Regions from separate parts of the Acidovorax sp. GW821-FHT09A11 genome, predicted to be linked through region 4. Evidence: predicted binding sites of a transcription regulator. Region 4 holds the regulator's gene; each other region holds the start of a gene.
What was found. Region 4 encodes sigma-54, which starts transcription at its own class of promoters, with help from an activator protein. Its sites were predicted from a motif close to TGGCANGNAANCTGCTTT; they were not measured.
Positions count from the first base shown of each region.

Region 1: AC07PV_RS19635 (circularly permuted type 2 ATP-grasp protein) is a predicted target of sigma-54. The motif match lies at 3,271-3,288, and genes of this name have one in related genera.
Region 2: AC07PV_RS07365 (ANTAR domain-containing response regulator) is a predicted target of sigma-54. The motif match lies at 1,756-1,773, and genes of this name have one in related genera.
Region 3: AC07PV_RS14600 (ammonium transporter) is a predicted target of sigma-54. The motif match lies at 2,948-2,965, and genes of this name have one in related genera.

Region 1 covers NZ_JBWKPS010000008.1:129,636-134,031, forward strand. The annotation lists gene AC07PV_RS19625 (LysR family transcriptional regulator) at 1-721, shown strand, start outside; gene AC07PV_RS19630 (alpha-E domain-containing protein) at 776-1,735, opposite strand; gene AC07PV_RS19635 (circularly permuted type 2 ATP-grasp protein) at 1,737-3,248, opposite strand; gene AC07PV_RS19640 (DNA internalization-related competence protein ComEC/Rec2) at 3,365-4,396, opposite strand, start outside.
Region 2 covers NZ_JBWKPS010000002.1:706,660-711,055, forward strand. The annotation lists gene tsaD (tRNA (adenosine(37)-N6)-threonylcarbamoyltransferase complex transferase subunit TsaD) at 1-310, opposite strand, end outside; gene AC07PV_RS07360 (branched-chain amino acid ABC transporter substrate-binding protein) at 411-1,577, opposite strand; gene AC07PV_RS07365 (ANTAR domain-containing response regulator) at 1,785-2,411, shown strand; gene AC07PV_RS07370 (CmpA/NrtA family ABC transporter substrate-binding protein) at 2,997-4,241, shown strand; gene ntrB (nitrate ABC transporter permease) at 4,278-4,396, shown strand, end outside.
Region 3 covers NZ_JBWKPS010000005.1:56,155-60,550, forward strand. The annotation lists gene AC07PV_RS14585 (pilus assembly protein) at 1-1,281, shown strand, start outside; gene AC07PV_RS14590 (type IV pilin protein) at 1,310-1,747, shown strand; gene ribD (bifunctional diaminohydroxyphosphoribosylaminopyrimidine deaminase/5-amino-6-(5-phosphoribosylamino)uracil reductase RibD) at 1,772-2,881, shown strand; gene AC07PV_RS14600 (ammonium transporter) at 3,036-4,238, shown strand; gene AC07PV_RS14605 (phospholipase D family protein) at 4,357-4,396, shown strand, end outside.
Region 4 covers NZ_JBWKPS010000007.1:219,585-223,980, forward strand. The annotation lists gene AC07PV_RS18990 (THUMP domain-containing class I SAM-dependent RNA methyltransferase) at 1-161, opposite strand, end outside; gene AC07PV_RS18995 (acyl-CoA thioesterase) at 158-640, opposite strand; gene AC07PV_RS19000 (RNA polymerase factor sigma-54) at 732-2,321, opposite strand; gene lptB (LPS export ABC transporter ATP-binding protein) at 2,578-3,363, opposite strand; gene lptA (lipopolysaccharide transport periplasmic protein LptA) at 3,360-4,016, opposite strand; gene AC07PV_RS19015 (thiol:disulfide interchange protein DsbA/DsbL) at 4,227-4,396, opposite strand, start outside.

The sequences.
Region 1 (4,396 bases), on a different contig from region 4:
ATGCAGGGAGAGCCTCGCCCTGGGCTCCACGCCCCGGGCGCGCTATCAGGGGCGGTCCGTGGTGATCGGCATGTCGGATGATTTCGAGATCGCGATGGGCCAGGCGCTGGTGAGGGCCGTGGCGCAGCACGCGCCCGGCCTGCGCCTGGCCTTTCGGCAGACGCACAGCCAGATCGTGGCCGAGATGCTCATGGCGCGCGAGATCGACCTGGCGATCACGGCCGGCGGATTCGCCACACGCTGGCTCAGCCACCAGGCGCTGGGCGAAGGGGGGTACGCCTGCCTCATCGACGCAGTGGCGCCGGGCCCCGTCGCCAGGGCGGGCAAGCGGCGCGGCGGCGCAGCCCCGCCCGGCCTGAGCGTGGAGGACTACGTGCACCGCGAGCATGTGCTCATCTCGTCGGGCGGCTTCATCGGCGTGGTGGACGAGGTGCTGGCCGCCACGGGCCACAAGCGCCGTGTGATTGCATCCACCACGCATTTCGCCGCCCTGCCCTACCTGCTGGCGGGAACCCGCGCGGTCGCCACGCTGCCCGCGCATGCGGCCCAGGCGATCGCGCGGATGACCGGCCTGCAGGTTCTGCCCTGCCCGATCGCCATGCCGCGCTATGCCATCGAGCTCGGCTGGCGCACCGATGCGCTCCGCGATTCGGCGGTGGCACATGTCCGCACCATCGTGGCGCAGCAGTGGCCCCAGGGATCTGCTGCCATGGGGGCCTGAGCCCCCAGCCTGCGCCCGCCTGCCGTGCGGGGTTTCTTTCGGTATCGCGCCGGCTCAGTCGCCCGTGGTCACCAGGAAGTCGCGGCTGATGCCCCCTCCCAGGTCGTTGACCCGGTCAAGGAACTGCGTGAGGAACGCGTGCAGCCCTGTCGACAGGATTTCGTCGATGCGGCCATATTGCAGGTCGGCCAGCAGGCGGCCCGCGCGGCGCTGCGTTTCAGCCGACTGCTGATTGGCCACGACGCCCAGGTTGTCCACCACTTCGCGCAGACAGGCGTGCAGCGAGCGGGGCATGTCGCGGCGCAGGATCAGCAGGTCGGCCACGCGGCCGGGGGTGATCACGTCGCGGTAGACCTTGCGGTAGACCTCGAAGGCCGAGACGCTGCGCAGGATGGCGCTCCAATGGTAGAAGTCGTTCTCCTGGTTGCGCTCGCTGGCCCGGCCGAAGAAGTCGTTCTTCACCGCATGGAACTTCACGTCCAGCAGGCGCGCGGTGTTGTCCGCCCGCTCCAGGAAGGTGCCCATGCGCAGGAAATGAAAAGCCTCGTCCTGCAGCATGGTGCCCAGCACCACGCCGCGCGACAGGTGCGAGCGGTACTTCACCCATTCGAAGAACTGCCCCGGATCCCGTTCGAAGGCGCTGCCTTCGAGCTGGCGGTGCAGTTCCAGCCAGGTCTGGTTCTGCGTCTCCCACACCTCGGTGGTGAGGGCGCCACGCACGGCCCGCGCATTTTCGCGGGCGGCACGCAGGCACGAGAGGATGGACGAGGGGTTGTCGCCGTCGCGCACCATGAACTCGAGCACGCGCTGCGGCGTGACCTTGCCATGCTTGGCGGCATAGGCCGGGATCAGCTCGCTGATGGACAGCAGCCCTTCCCAGCCTTCCTGCGCCACGTCGGCGGACTGGGGCAGCAGCGAGGTTTCGTAGCTCACGTTGAGCATGCGGGCGGTGTTTTCCGCCCTTTCGGTGTACCTGGACATCCAGAACAGATGGTCGGCGGTGCGGCTCAGCATTTCAGAATCCTCCCTGTGATTGCGTCATGCCGCCCATGGATTGCGACTGCAGCGCCGGCGCGGCGGTGTGCTCCCCCAGCACCCAGGTGTCCTTTGTCCCGCCGCCCTGCGAGGAATTCACCACCAGCGAACCCTCCTGCAGCGCGACGCGCGTGAGCCCCCCCGCCACCATCTGCACCTCGCGGCCGCTGAGCACGAAGGGGCGCAGGTCGATGTGGCGCGGCGCGATGCCGCTCTCCACGTAGGTGGGGCAGCTGGACAGGCTGAGCGTGGGCTGCGCGATGTAGCCTGCCGGGTTGGCCAGCAGCGCGCGGCGGAAGTCCTCGATCTCGGCCTGCGTGGCCGCCGGGCCGATGAGCATGCCGTAGCCGCCCGCGCCGTGCACTTCCTTGACCACCAGGTCCTTCAGGTTCGCCAGCACGTGCTGCAGGTCGTCCTGCTTGCGGCACATCCAGGTGGGCACATTCTTCAGGATGGGCTCCTGGCCCAGGTAGAAGCGGATCATCTCGGGCACGTAGGGGTAGACCGACTTGTCGTCGGCCACGCCCGTGCCCACCGCATTGCAGATGCCGACATTGCCGGCGCGGTACGCCTCCATGAGGCCGTGGCAGCCCAGCGTGGAGTTGCGGCGGAACACCTGCGGGTCGAGGAAGTCGTCGTCCACGCGGCGGTAAATCACGTCCACCCGCTGCAGGCCGCGCGTGGTGCGCATGTAGACGAACTTGTCCTTGACCACGAGGTCCTGCCCTTCGACCAGCTCCACGCCCATCTGCTGGGCCAGGAAGGCATGCTCGAAGTACGCGCTGTTGTGCATGCCGGGTGTCAGGACCACCACCGTGGGCTCGTCGGCCGTGGCGGGCGCGCTGGCGCGCAGGGTCTCCAGCAGCATGTCGGGGTAATGCGCCACCGGCGCCACCTTGTGCAGGCTGAACAGCTCGGGGAAGAGCCGCATCATCATCTTGCGGTTCTCGAGCATGTAGCTCACGCCGCTGGGCACGCGCAGGTTGTCCTCCAGCACGTAGTACTCGCCCTCGCCCTGTGCATTGGGGGCGCGCACGATATCGATGCCGGCGATGTGCGCGTAGATGTTCTTGGGCACCTGCACGCCGGCCATCTCCGGCCGGTACTGGGCATTGTTGAGGATGAGATCGGCGGGCACGATGCCGGCGCGGATGATGTCCTGGCCGTGGTACACGTCGTGGATGAAGCGGTTGAGGGCCGTGACCCGCTGCACCAGCCCCTGCTGCATGCTGCTCCACTCGTGGGCCGGGATGATGCGGGGAATCAGGTCGAACGGGATCAGCCGCTCGTTGCCCGCCCCGCCCTCATCCTTGGCGCCGTAGACGGCAAAGGTGATGCCCACGCGCCGGAAGATCATCTCGGCCTCGGCCCGGCGGGCCTGCATCACGTCAGGGGGCTGTTTGTTCAACCACTGCGCATAGCGCTTGTAGTGTTCCCGCACATCGCTGCCATCGAAAGGCAGCATGGCGTACATCTCGTCAAATTTCTGCATGAACTGGCCTCCTGCTGTCAGGATAGCAAGTTGTACGCCCGCACTCCCCGAACCAGCTCAAAATCTTTCCGGGGCCCCGTGCATCGGCAGGCCGGCGGGCCCGCCGCGCCCGCAGATCACTCCGGCCACGGTGCCATGCGATGCTGCCAGTACCGCGCGCCGACGTCGCGTTCACACGCCACCCGCGCGGGTTGCGCCGACGACCACGCGGCAGCCCCGCAGCGGGACGACTCCACCACGCGGATCCCCCGCTCCCGGTAGCGCTGCAGCACCTCGGCCGCAGGGTGGCCAAAGCGGTTGCGGTAGCCCGCCTGCACCAAAGCAGTGCGCGGTGCCACGGCCCCCAGAAACGCCGGCGAGGACGAGGTCTTGCTCCCGTGGTGGGGCACGAGCAGCACGTCGGCCTGCACCGCGGCGCCCCGCGCCAGCAGGGCCTGCTCCTGGGCGGCCTCGATGTCACCGGCCAGCAGCGCGACGGAGCCCCTTTCCCCTTTTTCTGCGGCGGCCGCGATGCGCAGCGTGCAACTGAGCGCGTTGGGCCGGGCGGTGGGCGCGGCGGCGTCTTGTGCCCCCGGGTGCAGCACCTCGAAAGACACGCCATCCCATGTCCACCGCTGGCCCGCCACGCAGGGCCTGACGGGGCGCAGTGCCTGCAGCGTGTGCTCAGCCTCGATGGAACCAGTGAGTTCGGCCCCCGGCTGCTGGGCCAGCACCGCCGCCGCGCCGCCCGTGTGGTCGGCATCGCGGTGGCTGAGCATGAGCACGTCCACGCGCTCGCCCAGCGCCCGCAGCAGCGGCACCAGCACGCGGTGGCCCGCGTCGCTTTCGCGGCTGAAACGCGGCCCTGCGTCGTACAGCAGGGTGTGGGTCGCGGTGCGCACCAGCACCGCATTGCCCTGGCCGATGTCCGCCGCCAGCAATTCGAACTGTCCCGCCGCCGGCCGCGCGGGCTGCCAGCACAGCGCGGGCCACAGCAGCGGAAGGGCCAGCCACCGCAGACGCCAGGGCAACCTCGCGGCCACAAGCGCCCCCCCGGCCACGGCCAGCACGCCGGCCCACAGCGGCGCCGCGGGCATGTGGAGCACGGCCCAGGGCCACTGCGCCAGCCATTGCAGCAGTACCGCCAGCGGCTGCAGGCCGAAGGCGGC
Region 2 (4,396 bases), on a different contig from region 4:
GCGCGCAGGCCACGCCAGCCCCCACCAGCAGGGCACCCGCCAGGCCCGGGCCGCGCGTGTAAGCGACCACGTCCACATCCGCCAGCGTCTGGCCGGACTCGGTCAACACTTGCGTGGCCAGCGGCAGCACGCGGCGGATGTGGTCGCGGCTGGCCAGCTCGGGCACCACGCCACCATAGGCCTGGTGCATCTCGATCTGGCTGTGCAGGGCGTGGGACAGCAGGGTGGGAACGGCATCGCCCGTGGAGCGCACCAGCGCCACGCCGGTCTCGTCGCACGAGGATTCAATTCCGAGGATCAACAGACTCATGCCCCGAGTGTAAAACCCGGGCTCGCGGGGGGCCTGATGCAAAAACCCCTGCCGGCGGTGGCCGGCAGGGGTCGTGCATCCCCAGGGTCACAGGCCGCGCCTACCAGCGGTCCGAGCGCATGCGCAGCTCCCAGCTGCCGCTGCGCAGTTCGTACACGCCCACCGCGCCGTAGCGCTGCTCGCCCTTGTCATCCCAGGTCATCGTGCCGATCACGGGCGCGTAGCCGTTGATGCCGTGCATGGCCTTGGTGATGTCCTTGGGGTCCGCGGACTTGGCCTTCTGGATGGCAGCCGACAGCACGTACATGCTGTCGTAGCTGTAGTGCCCGCCGTACGCGGGCGGCTTCTTGTAGGCATCGATGTACTTTTCCAGGAAGGGCTTGCCCGTGGAAAACTCCTTGGCTTCCAGCACGGGCGAGGTGGCATAGACGCCCTCGACGATGCCGGCCCCCTTGGTCATGTCGGTGGTCTTGATGGTGTCGCCGCCCAGCAGGCTCACCTTGGTGTGCCCCACCTTGCGCAGTGCTTCCAGCAGCGCCAGCGCCTGGAAGTCATTGAGGGTGGAGACGATCACCTCCACCTTCGCGGCCTTGAGTTCGCCGGCCAGTTCGTCGAATGCCGTGGTCTTGTCGTCGAAGGACTTGCGCACCACCACCTCTTTCTTCTCGGCCTTGAGCTGCGCGGCGGCCCCGTCGGCCAGGCCCTTGCCGTAGGGCGTGCCATCGTCCAGCGCGGCATAGCGCGCGGCGCCCAGCTGGGTGGCGGCAAACGAGCCGATGGCGCGCGCCTGCAGCGTGTCGTTGCCCACCATGCGGAAGGTGGTGGAAAAACCCAGCTGCGTGAACTTGGGGTTGGTGGAGATGGCGATCTGCGCGATGTCCTTGGCCGCGTAGATGGGCGCGGTCTCGATGCTCACGCCCGAATTCAGGTGCCCGATGACGGCCACCACGCCGGCATCCACCAGCTGTTGGGCCACCGTCTTGCCGGTGGCCGCGTCGGCCTTGTCGTCCACCGCCACCACCTCCAGCGTCACCCGCTTGCCGTCCACGGTGTAGCCGCCCTTGTTCAGTTCGGCCACGGCCAGGTTCACGCCATTGAGCAAGTCCTGCCCGAGGGCGCCCAGGGGGCCGCTCAAGGGCTGCGCCACGCCGATCTTGATGGTGTCGGGCACCTTGCCGCACCCGGACAGGAGCAGCAGCGCCATGGACGCGGCGGTGGTCAAGGCCAGCCCGGCGGCGAAACGGCGCCGGTCAATATGCTTGTTCATGCGGAATCCTCATCAATATGTCAATGTGACCAGATGTATATGCGACGACGGAGGAAAGGCGCTATCGGGTATGCCCTGCCAATCGGCAAACTATTAGCAAGTTTCAGACCCTGCAAGGCAAGGCCCTTGCCGGAACCGGGCGCCTGCCCGGGGCGCACCGCTTCGGCGCACCAATTTGTGGCGTAAAAATTGCTTATGCTCCGGGGTATGAACGAGTCTCTGCGCATCGTGGTGGTGGCCCCGGACCTGGCCATTGCCGACCCCGACGACGAACACGCCGTGCTGCAGGCGGAGCGTTCGCGGGCGCTGCGCATCGGGCTGCTGGAGAACAATTTCAACCTGATCGCCACGCTGCCCGCGGATGTGTTCCTGAGCGAGCGGATCGCCCAGCTGCAGCCCGACCTGATCATCGTGGACGCCGAGAGCGAGGCCCGCGACGCGCTGGAACACGTGGTGGTGGCCACGCGCGACGAACGCCGCCCCATCGTGATGTTCACCAACGACGAGGACACCTCGCACGTCAAGGACGCGGTGGCCGCGGGCGTGTCGGCCTACATCGTGGCCGGCCTCGCGCCCCAGCGCATCCGCCCCATCCTGGACGTGGCGATGGCGCGCTTCCAGCACGAGCAGGCGCTGCGCGCCGAGCTCGCCGATGCCAAGACCGAGCTCAAGGACCGCAAGACCATCGACCGCGCCAAGGGCCTGCTCATGCAGCGCCAGGGCCTGACCGAGCAGGCCGCGTACGAGAAACTGCGCAAGACCGCCATGGACAAGGGCCTCAAGCTCGTGGATGTGGCCCAGCGCATGCTCGACGTGATGGACCTGCTCGGGTAAGCAGGTCCTCCTGAGGCGCTGCGCGCATCGGTGCAGCCGCCAGAGGCCGCCCGCTCCTGGGGACGTCCAGACTGCGCGGGCAGTCTTGGAGCCTCGGCCCCTGGCCCCTCCTCTCGAATCGCTGCCCGGCTCGGGAAAGGGGACGATCCCCTCGCTGTGGAGCGGTCCTTGCCCGGCATCCCCGGCCTGGGCCACGCCCAGGTCCACCGGCTTCTCCCGGATGGTGCGCCGCACAAAGGCAGTGCGGCATTCACCGCGCGCACCACCTCCGCGCGTTTGCAGGTCAAAAAGGCCCCCAGCGCTTGATCCATTTGCGCAAGCAGCTATTAATTCAATAGCAAACCATGCGCCGAACTGATGCGGAGCCCGTGCGGCAAGGCCTGGCACGCCACTTGCATTAACCCCTGCGAGACCAATGGCGGTCTCACCCCCACACAGCACGGGCCCAAAGGCGGGCCGGTGCTGGGCGAGCCCTTCATCGGGTATCGCCATGGACAGAGGCGTCCCTCACCGACCGGTGCTGCATGTATGCAGGCTGCTCGGGAGGACGCCTTTTTTGTTTTCAACGCTATGAGGAAGTGCCCCATGACCGATCTGCTCAAAACCAGCCTCAACCGCCGCACCGTGCTGCAGGCCGCCACCGTGGGCGCCGTCGGCGTCAGCCCCGCGCTGCGTGCGCTGGTGCACGCCCAGGGCTCGGACGCGCCGGAGAAGAAGGAAGTCAAGATCGGCTTCATCCCGCTGACCGACTGCGCCAGCGTGGTGATGGCCTCGGTGCTCGGCATCGACAAGAAGTACGGCGTGACCATCATCCCCACCAAGGAAGCCTCCTGGGCCGGTGTGCGCGACAAGCTGGTCAACGGCGAACTCGACTTCGCCCACGTGCTGTACGGCCTGGTCTACGGCGTGCACCTGGGCCTGGCCGGGCCCAAGAAGGACATGGCCGTGCTGATGAACCTGAACCACAACGGGCAGGCCATCACGCTGTCCAAGAAGCTCGCCGACAAGGGCGCCGTCAATGGCGCGGGCCTGGCCAAGCTGATGGCCAGCGAGAAGCGCGAGTACACCTTCGCACAGACCTTCCCCACCGGCACGCACGCCATGTGGCTGTACTACTGGCTGGCGGCCAACGGCATCAACCCGATGAAGGATGCCAAGGTCATCACCGTGCCCCCGCCACAGATGGTGGCCAACATGCGCGTGGGCAACATGGACGGCTTCTGCGTGGGCGAGCCCTGGAACCACCGCGCCATCATGGACGGCATCGGCGTGACGGCCACGACCACGCAGGACATCTGGAAGGACCACCCCGAGAAGGTGCTGGGCACCACGTCCGAATTCGTGCAGAAGTACCCCAACACGGCCCGTGCCGTGACGGCCGCCATCCTGGAGGCCAGCAAGTGGATCGACGAAGGCCTGGCCAACAAGAACAAGATGGCCGAGACCATTGCCGGCAAGGCCTACGTGAACACGGGCGTCGATGCCATCAACCAGCGCATCCTGGGCCGCTACCAGGACGGCATGGGCAAGACCTGGGACGACCCCAACCACATGAAGTTCTTCAACGAGGGCACGGTGAACTTCCCCTACCTCACGGACGGCATGTGGTTCCTCACGCAGCACAAGCGCTGGGGCCTGGTCAAGGACCACCCCGACTACCTGAACGTGGCCAAGGCCGTGAACCGCATCGACGTCTACAAGCAGGCGGCCGCCGCTTCCAAGACGCCGCTGCCCAAGAGCGAAATGCGTACGAGCAAGTTCATGGACGGCGTGGTGTGGGACGGCAAGGACCCCGCCAAGTACGCCGACAGCTTCAAGATCAAGGCGTAAGCGCCCTGCCCCGTCCACCCTGCACAGGAGAACACCATGGTCAGTGCCGTCTTTCACTCCCCGCTGGATGCAGCCCCCGTGGTTGCACAGAACGCTATGAATAATGTAGCTAGCAGCGCTTCGCCCGCAAGCGCCAGAAGCCAAAAGCAGTCAAA
Region 3 (4,396 bases), on a different contig from region 4:
CAAATCGTGCGCTTGAACAACAACCGCTGGGCGGCGGTGATGGGTAACGGCTACAACAGCAAAAGCGGCCGGCCCGTGCTGCTGGTCCAGTACTTGGATGGCAGCAAGGAACTGTTGCGTTTAGTGGCTACGGGTACCACCGCCACGAATGCCCACCTCGATACCACCGACAATGGCCTCTCCGCACCGCGCCTCGTAGACATCAACGGCGATGGCCGCCCCGATGTGGTGTATGCAGGTGATCTCAAGGGCAACATGTGGAAGTTCCTGCTCACCAGCAATGACGATACCGCCTGGGGTGTGGCGCGATGGGGTAGTTCTGCCGCGACCACCACCAACCATACGACCAGCGGAGTGCCACTGTTTACCGCCAAAGGGGGCACGGAAGGCTCCCCTGATTCGCGCACGTTGGCGCAACCGATAACCATCGTGCCCACAGTGCGTGCCAATGACCGAAAGAAGGAAATCGATATCGGTGGCGGCAAAAAAGAAACTGTATCGGTGGGTGGACTGATGGTTGCCTTTGGCACAGGAAGCAACTTGGCAACGTACAACGCGAGCAACCCGAACGACCCCAACACCCCCGTCAACGCGAACAAGCAGACCTTGTACTCGGTGCTCGATAACACACGCTACAAGCTGGTAGGCACCAAGAAGGACCGTGTGGAAGTTTGCGCATCCTCTACCGACGCACCTTGCAACAAGCTGGTGAAGTCGAGTGCGGACCTGCCAGCACCGGTTACCCAGTCGAGTCTGGTCCAACGCACAATTCCCACTGCGTCCGTGAACACCCGCGATGGTCATGAGTTCTGGACCATTACCGATGCCACCGTACTGAATTGGGGAACCAGCAGCGGTTGGTACATGGACCTGCCCCAGACCCGCGAACGCCTGCTCAAGCCTATCGAATTCTATGACGGCAGCAACCTGCTGACCGTCTTCTCGCAGGTGCCGGCCAAGGGCTCCAGACTAGACCCTGCCGTTGAAACATGCGAAGCAGGCACGGTGGACAAGGAACGCCAATACATGACCCTTATCAACATCATGGATGGCAAGAAGCCCAGCGTGCAGATCATGGATACGGATGGCAATGGCAAATACAACTTGGCAGCCGACCAAGGAGCATCGAGAGTGTCCGTCACTGCTGGCGCACAGACCATGATCAAGCGTGGAGAAAAGATGCGAGTCACTGGGAAAAAACCTGACGGGACAGACGACAGTTTGGACAACGCCCTCCTCCCAGAACAATCCATGCGCCCCAGCTGGCGTCAAATGCAATAAACCAGCTTTAGCAGGAGCACACTGTCTTATGAAAAGGCAACATCGGGGCTTTACGCTGATTGAGCTAATGATTGTGGTGGCAATCGTTGGCATCCTCTCAGCCATCGCTTTCCCCAGCTACACGGAGTACATCCGGCGGGGTCACCGCGCCGATGCTCGCGCAGGCCTTCTTCAGGCGCAGCAGTGGTTGGAGCGGGCCTCCACGGCGAACGGCGTGTACCCGACGACTCTTCCAAACTCTCTTCAATGGCGTCTTGCGGATGGAACCCTCGATCCAAACAAACGGTACACCTTGTCCATTGGTGGTCCCGCGACAACATCCTCATTCACATTGACCGCCACACCCCGAGGCGCGCAAATTGGGGACAAGTGCGGGAACTACACATTGACCCACACGGGCATACGCGGCGCGAACGGCAAGATTCAAACTGACGCTGGCTTTGACGCCACATGCTGGAGCAAGTAAGCACTGCGCTACCATCCTGGAGCAATGACCACTACAGCGCTCCACTATGCGAACCAAGCGCTTGGGCTAGCCGCCCAGGCGCTTTTTCTTTCCAGCCCCAATCCTCGCGTTGGTTGCGTCATCACCGCTCCCGACGGTGAGGTGCTGGGCCGAGGATTCACTCAGCGTGCTGGTGGCCCCCATGCAGAAATCATGGCGCTGCGCGATGCCGCAGCAGCTGGCCGCGACGTGCGCGGTGCCACCGCCTATGTCACCCTGGAGCCATGCTCTCACCATGGCCGCACCGGTCCATGCTGCAATGCATTGATCGAAGCCGGGATTGCAAAAGTGGTGGCATCCATCACCGACCCCAACCCTCTGGTCGCAGGCCACGGATTCGAGCGATTGCGGGCGTCGGGTATCGAGGTTGTCGTGGGCCCAGGGGCAGAAGAATCACGCGAACTCAACATCGGCTTTTTCAGCCGCATGGTTCGGGGCACGCCATGGGTGCGGCTCAAGACGGCAGCGTCCCTGGACGGCACCACGGCGCTTCATAACGGCGCCAGCCAGTGGATCACCTCGCGCACGGCGCGCGCGGATGGGCATGCCTGGCGGGCAAGGGCCTGTGCCATTCTGACCGGCATTGGCACCGTGCTGGACGACAACCCCCGCCTGGACGTCCGGGAAGTACCTACACCCCGCCAGCCCCATGTGGTCTTGGTGGATAGTCAATTGCAGCTGCCCCCGCATGCCAACCTGCTGATGGGCGGACGTGATTGCCTTGTCTACACAGCCAACACAAGCAAGGAAAAGAAGGCCGCCTTGGAAGCTCGCGGTGCCACGGTGATCCATCTGCCCAATGCAAGCGGCAAAGTGGATCTGGCAGCGATGCTGAAAGACCTTGGCCAGCAGGGAATCAATGAGCTGCATGTGGAAGCAGGCCACAAGCTCAATGGATCCCTCGTCCGAGAAGGCCTCGTCGATGAACTGCTTGTGTACTTGGCCCCTCGCCTGCTGGGCCCCGGGCTGGGCATGGCGAGCCTGGACCCGCTCCATGCGCTGGCGGACGGGCTTGCGCTGCAGTTCACATCCGCAGAGATGATCGGACCGGACCTTCGCGTCCTGGCACGGGTCCAGGGTCGGGATAGTTTTTAATCCAGCCCTCGCGATCGCCTTCGGCCGCACCGCCCCAAGGCAGTGCAAAAGCCACGCACCAACCTCTGGCGCGCTTCTTGCTTCAATTTGGTGCAAATCTGGTGCACCCACTCAAACCGCACCAGAACGGATCAATTTACTGCAAGAGGACGTTATGGAAGCACTCAAACAGGGCACGGATGCCCTGTTCATTCTTCTGGGGGCCATCATGGTGCTGGCCATGCACGCCGGTTTTGCCTTCCTGGAGCTGGGCACGGTCCGCAAGAAGAACCAGGTGAATGCGCTGGTGAAGATCTTGGTGGATTTTTCTGTGTCCACGGTCGTGTACTTTGCCGTGGGGTACAGCGTGGCCTACGGCACGCACTTTTTCGTGGGGGCCGAGTCGCTGGTGCAGCAAAGCGGCTATGCACTGGTGAAGTTCTTCTTCCTGCTCACCTTTGCAGCGGCCATTCCGGCCATCGTGTCGGGGGGGATCGCGGAACGCGCCAAGTTCTGGCCGCAGCTCATGGCCACGGCGGTCATCGTCGGCTTTGTGTATCCATTCTTCGAGGGCATTGCCTGGAACCAGCATTTTGGCGTGCAGGCCTGGATCAAAGGGTTCGCCGGCGAGGAGTTTCATGATTTCGCAGGCTCCATTGTGGTGCACGCGATGGGAGGGTGGATCGCCCTGCCTGCCGTGATCCTGCTGGGCTCCCGCGCCAACCGGTATCGCAAAGATGGCGCCATCTCCGCGCACCCGCCCTCCAACATTCCGTTTCTGGCGCTGGGCGCGTGGGTGCTCGTCGTGGGCTGGTTCGGCTTCAATGTGATGAGCGCGCAGACCGTGGACAAGCTTTCCGGCCTGGTGGCAGTGAACTCCCTGATGGCCATGGTCGGCGGCACGCTGGCCGCCCTGGTGCTGGGCAAGAATGACCCCGGCTTCGTCCACAACGGCCCGCTGGCGGGGCTGGTGGCGGTGTGCGCGGGCTCCGACCTGATGCACCCGCTGGGTGCGCTCGTGGTGGGTGCGGTGGCTGGCGCCATTTTTGTGCTGATGTTCACGCTCACGCAGAACCGGTGGAAGATCGACGACGTGCTGGGTGTCTGGCCGCTGCACGGCCTGTGCGGTACCTGGGGCGGGCTGGCGGCGGGCATTTTTGGCAGCAAGGCGCTGGGCGGGCTCGGCGGGGTGAGCTTTTCCGCCCAGCTTGTCGGCACCGCCCTGGGCGTGGCCTGGGCACTGGCGGGCGGCTTCGTGGTGTATGGCATTCTCAAAAGCACGGTCGGCCTGCGGCTCTCGCAGGAAGAGGAGTTCGACGGTGCGGACCTGTCGATCCACAAGATCAGCGCCACACCCGATCGCGAAGTGAGCTGGTAGCCGCCGCGGCGCCAGGGCACCGCACAGCGATGCGCCCGCATCCACCCGGTCGCCACCGTGGCTGCGTTGGCGCCGCGTCTGACAAGCGCGAGCGGCGCCGCACGGTCACAATCGCGCCATGCCTGCACTGCCCCCTGCTCCCGCCGCTCCAGCGCCGT
Region 4 (4,396 bases):
AGGTTCAGCAGCAGCGCGTCGCGCCACGAGGCGCGCAGCAGCACGCCGCCCCGGCCCACCAGCAGATCCTGCCCCGTGAGGCCGGTGATGCCATGCACCTCGTCGGCCAGGAAGCCCTCCACACCGGCGGCGCAGGGGAGAAAAAGTTGGAGTTGGTTCATGACGATGGTGAGGATACGCGCTCGGAAAGTGCGTGTGAATCCGGCGTGCCGGCACGGGCCAGCAGCAACTGGCGGATGGAGTCCGGGATCGGCGCCACCTTGCGGCCGGCCTTGCCGATGAAAACGATGCCGATCTTGCCGCGCGCCACCTCGCGGCCCGAGGTCTTCTCGGTCATGCAAAAGACCAGGTCGAACCCATAGCGGTTGAAGTCCGCAGGCGCCATCTCCACGCGCATGGTCTCGCCGTGGAACCCCTCGGACTTGTACTGCGCCACGATGTCTCCGACCACGATGGACAGCCCGCCCACGTCGGCCTCGGGGTAGCCGAGTGACTGGAAAAACCGCACCCGGGCCTCGGACACGAGGCTCAGCAGCTGCGCGTTGTCCAGGTGCCCGCCCTGGTTGACGTGGCTGATGTAGATCTGCATTTCGGTGGCGAAACCGAAGTGCGCGGGAAGGTCGAAGACGATGCGGGCCATGGACGGGGTGGCGAAGTGAGAGGGAAAGACGGCAACGGAGCGGAAAAACGGGCCACCAGGCGCATGCGCCGTGCACGCGCTCGCAAGGCGCCTACAGCGCCTTGCGCAGATTCGCCGGCGCGATCTTGAGCGCCTCGCGGTACTTGGCGACGGTGCGGCGCGCGCACTCGATGCCCTGCTCCTTGAGCATCTCGGCGATCTGGCTGTCGGACAGCGGCTTGGTCGGGCTCTCGGCGGCCACGAACTGCTTGATGAGGGCGCGCACGGCGGTGCTCGACGCATTGCCGCCGGTCTCGGTGCCCAGGCCCGAGCCGAAGAAGTACTTGAGCTCGTAGGTGCCGATGGGCGTGGCCATGTACTTGGCCGTGGTCACGCGGCTGATGGTGGACTCGTGCAGGCCCAGCTCGTCGGCGATGTCGCGCAGCACCAGCGGGCGCATGGCGAGTTCGCCGTGGGTGAAGAAGTTCTTCTGCCGCTCCACGATGGCGCGCGAGACGCGCAGGATGGTGTCAAAGCGCTGCTGGATGTTCTTGATGAACCAGCGCGCCTCCTGCAGGCGCTGCTGCATGCCCTGGTGGCCCTCGCCGCCCTTGTGGCCGCGCAGGGCGCCGGCATAGATGTCGTGCACGCGCAGGCGCGGCATCACGTCGGGGTTGAGCTGCACGATGAAGTTGTGCTGCCCGTCGCGGCCATTGGCGCGCCCGGCCTTGCGCACGATCACGTCGGGGATGATGATGTTGCGCTCCACGTCGGCGAAGCGGCGCCCCGGGCGCGGCTCCAGCCGGGCGATCAGCGCCATGGCGGCGCGGGTGCGCTCCTCGCTGTCGCCGCAGGCCTGCGTGAGGCGGCGCACGTCGCGCCGCGCCAGCATCTCCAGCGGCTGCTGGCACACGCGCAGCGCGGTCTGCACGGTGTCGGGGTCGATGTCGCTGTCCTCGTCGGCGGCCAGCGCCTTGAGCTGCAGCGTCAGGCACTCGGCCAGGCCGCGCGCGCCCACGCCCACGGGCTCCAGGCTCTGCAGCAGCCGCTGTGCCACGGTGAAGCGGTGCACCAGTTCCTCGATCTGCTCCAGGTCGTCGGGCCCGGCCAGGCTGATGGCCAGCTCTTCGAGCGGATCCTCCAGGTAGCCGTCGTCGTTGAGCGATTCGATCAGGAAGCGCAGCGCGGCGCGGTCGATCTCGGACAGGCGCAGCGCCAGCGCCTGTCGGTGCAAAAAGGCGGTCAGCGATTCGTGCGTGCGGGCCAGCTCGGTGGCGTCGGCCTCGTCGCCTTCGGCGTCGTTGCGGTTGCGGGCGGGGGCGTCGCCGCCCCACTCGGCGTCGTTGGGCGCCATCTCCACCGTGCCGTCGCCGCTCCAGTCGGGCTCGTCGGCGCCCGCGCTCGGAGTTTCAGCATCATTTTGAGCCTCAGCGCTGGTACTGCTTGCGCTGGTAGCTCCTGAAAAAATAGCATCATCCGCGCTGTAGTCGTCGGCCTGGGCCGGCGTATCGGCGGCTTCCAGGCCAAACTCCTCGCGCGGCGCCTCGTCGGCGTTGCGTTCGAGGAACGGGTTTTCGTCAAGCATCTGCTCGACTTCCTGCGAGAGTTCCAGCGTGGACAACTGCAGCAGCCGGATGGACTGCTGAAGCTGGGGGGTCAATGCAAGATGCTGCGAGACGCGCAGCGAGAGTCCAGGTTTCATTGATTGAGCGCCGCCGGGCCGCCCCAAGGCGCGAACGCCCCCTCGGGGGGCAGCGAACCACGCGCAGCGGGGAGCGTGGGGGTACCGTACCGCGCCGCCGGGCCGCCCCAAGGCGCGAACGCCCCCTCGGGGGGCAGCGAACCACGCGCAGCGGGGAGCGTGGGGGCACCGTACCGCGCCGCCGGGCCGCCCCAAGGCGCGAAGGCCCCCTCGGGGGGCAGCGCAGTACACGAAGTGACAAGCGTGGAGGCCATGTCTACATGCGGAAATGTTCGCCCAGGTACACCCGGCGCACTTCGGCGTTGTCCACGATCTCGGACGGCGTGCCCTGGGCCAGCACCTGGCCATCGCTGATGATGAAGGCGTGGTCGCAGATGCCCAGCGTCTCGCGCACGTTGTGGTCGGTGATGAGCACGCCGATGCCGCGCGCCTTGAGAAAACCGATGATGCGCTGGATCTCGATCACGGCGATGGGGTCGATGCCCGCAAAGGGCTCGTCCAGCAGGATGAAGCGCGGCTGCGTGGCCAGCGCGCGGGCGATCTCGACGCGGCGGCGCTCGCCGCCCGACAGGGCCATGGCGGGCGAGGCCCGCAGGTGGTCCACGCGCAGCTCCTGGAGCAAGGCCGTGAGACGCTCTTCGATGGCCTCGCGCGACAGCGGCTTGCCGTCGTCGTCCGCGCGCTGCAGCTCCAGCACCGCGCGCACGTTCTCTTCGACCGTGAGCTTGCGGAAGATGGAGGCTTCCTGCGGCAGGTAGGACAGCCCCAGCCGCGAGCGGCGGTGGATGGGCATGTGGGCCACCGAATGGCCGTCGATGCGGATGTCGCCCGCGTCGCTGCGCACCAGGCCCACGATCATGTAGAACGAGGTGGTCTTGCCCGCGCCGTTGGGCCCCAGCAGGCCCACGACCTCGCCCTTTTGCACGACCAGCGACACATCCTTGACGACCTTGCGGCTGCCATACGACTTGGCCAGGTGCTGCACCTCCAGGCGGCTGCCCGCCTGGGTGTCAGGACCGGGGCTGACGGGCTGCGCGCTCACTTGGAGCCGCCGCCAAGGCTGTTGCTGGGGCGCAGCACCGGCGCCGATGCCGGGGGCGCGGCCTCCGGCGCGGCGGTACCGGCGGGCGGGTCCTTGGGCGCGAGCACCGCCCGCACCCGGCTGCCGGGCGCGGGCGCATCGCCCGCCGCATTGGTCGCGGGGGTGCGCTTGCCGTCCACGGTGAACACATCGGTGAGGTTGTTGTAGACGATCACGGCGCCGGTGATCTCGTCGCTGAGGACCGCCCCGCGGTAGCGGCGCAGTTCGGCGCGGGTGATGAAGCGCACGTTGTCGGCCTTGCCGTCGTACTCGATGACTTCGCTCTCGCCTTCGATGAACTCGTCCGGCGCGCCGGCCACGGTATCGCGCTTCTGGCGGAAGAAGGCCCGCTTGCCCGCCTCGGCCGTGACCACGCCGTACTGGTAGCCGTCGGCGTCCTGGCGCACGTCCAGCCGCGCGCCGCGCAGCACGATGGAGCCCTTGGTCATGACCACGCGGCCCGAGAACACGCTGGTCTGCTTGAGCTCATCGTGTCGCAAGGCGTCGGCCTCGATGTTCATGGGCTTGGCGCGGTCGGCCTTTTCGGCGTGCGCCGCGCCCAGATGGCAGGCCAGGGCGACAAGCAGGAGGTGGGGGAGGATGCGGTAGTTCATAGGGCACGAATCTTGCAGGTCATTGTAGCCACCCCACGGCGCGCGCCATGAAAAAAGCCCGCATCCGCGGGCTTCTTCTTGGGACATCCGAGGCCGTCGGCGCTTGGAAGCCGACGCCTGCACCCGTGGAGCCGGCGCTGCCGGGCCGCCGGGTGCGTTCCCCTTGGCAGGAAGGCGGCTCACGAGGGCCACGCTTCCTTCAAGGAGGCGTCACCCCTTTTTCGCCGTGGCGGCCAGGTGCTCCACCACCTGCAGCACGTTCTGCATGTTGCCGGCCATGGTGCCATCGGTGTAGTACTTGCCGGCCACGCCCATGGAAGGCACGCCTTCCACGCCATACGCGTCCTGCAGCTGCGACGCACGGCGCACCTGGTTGGACA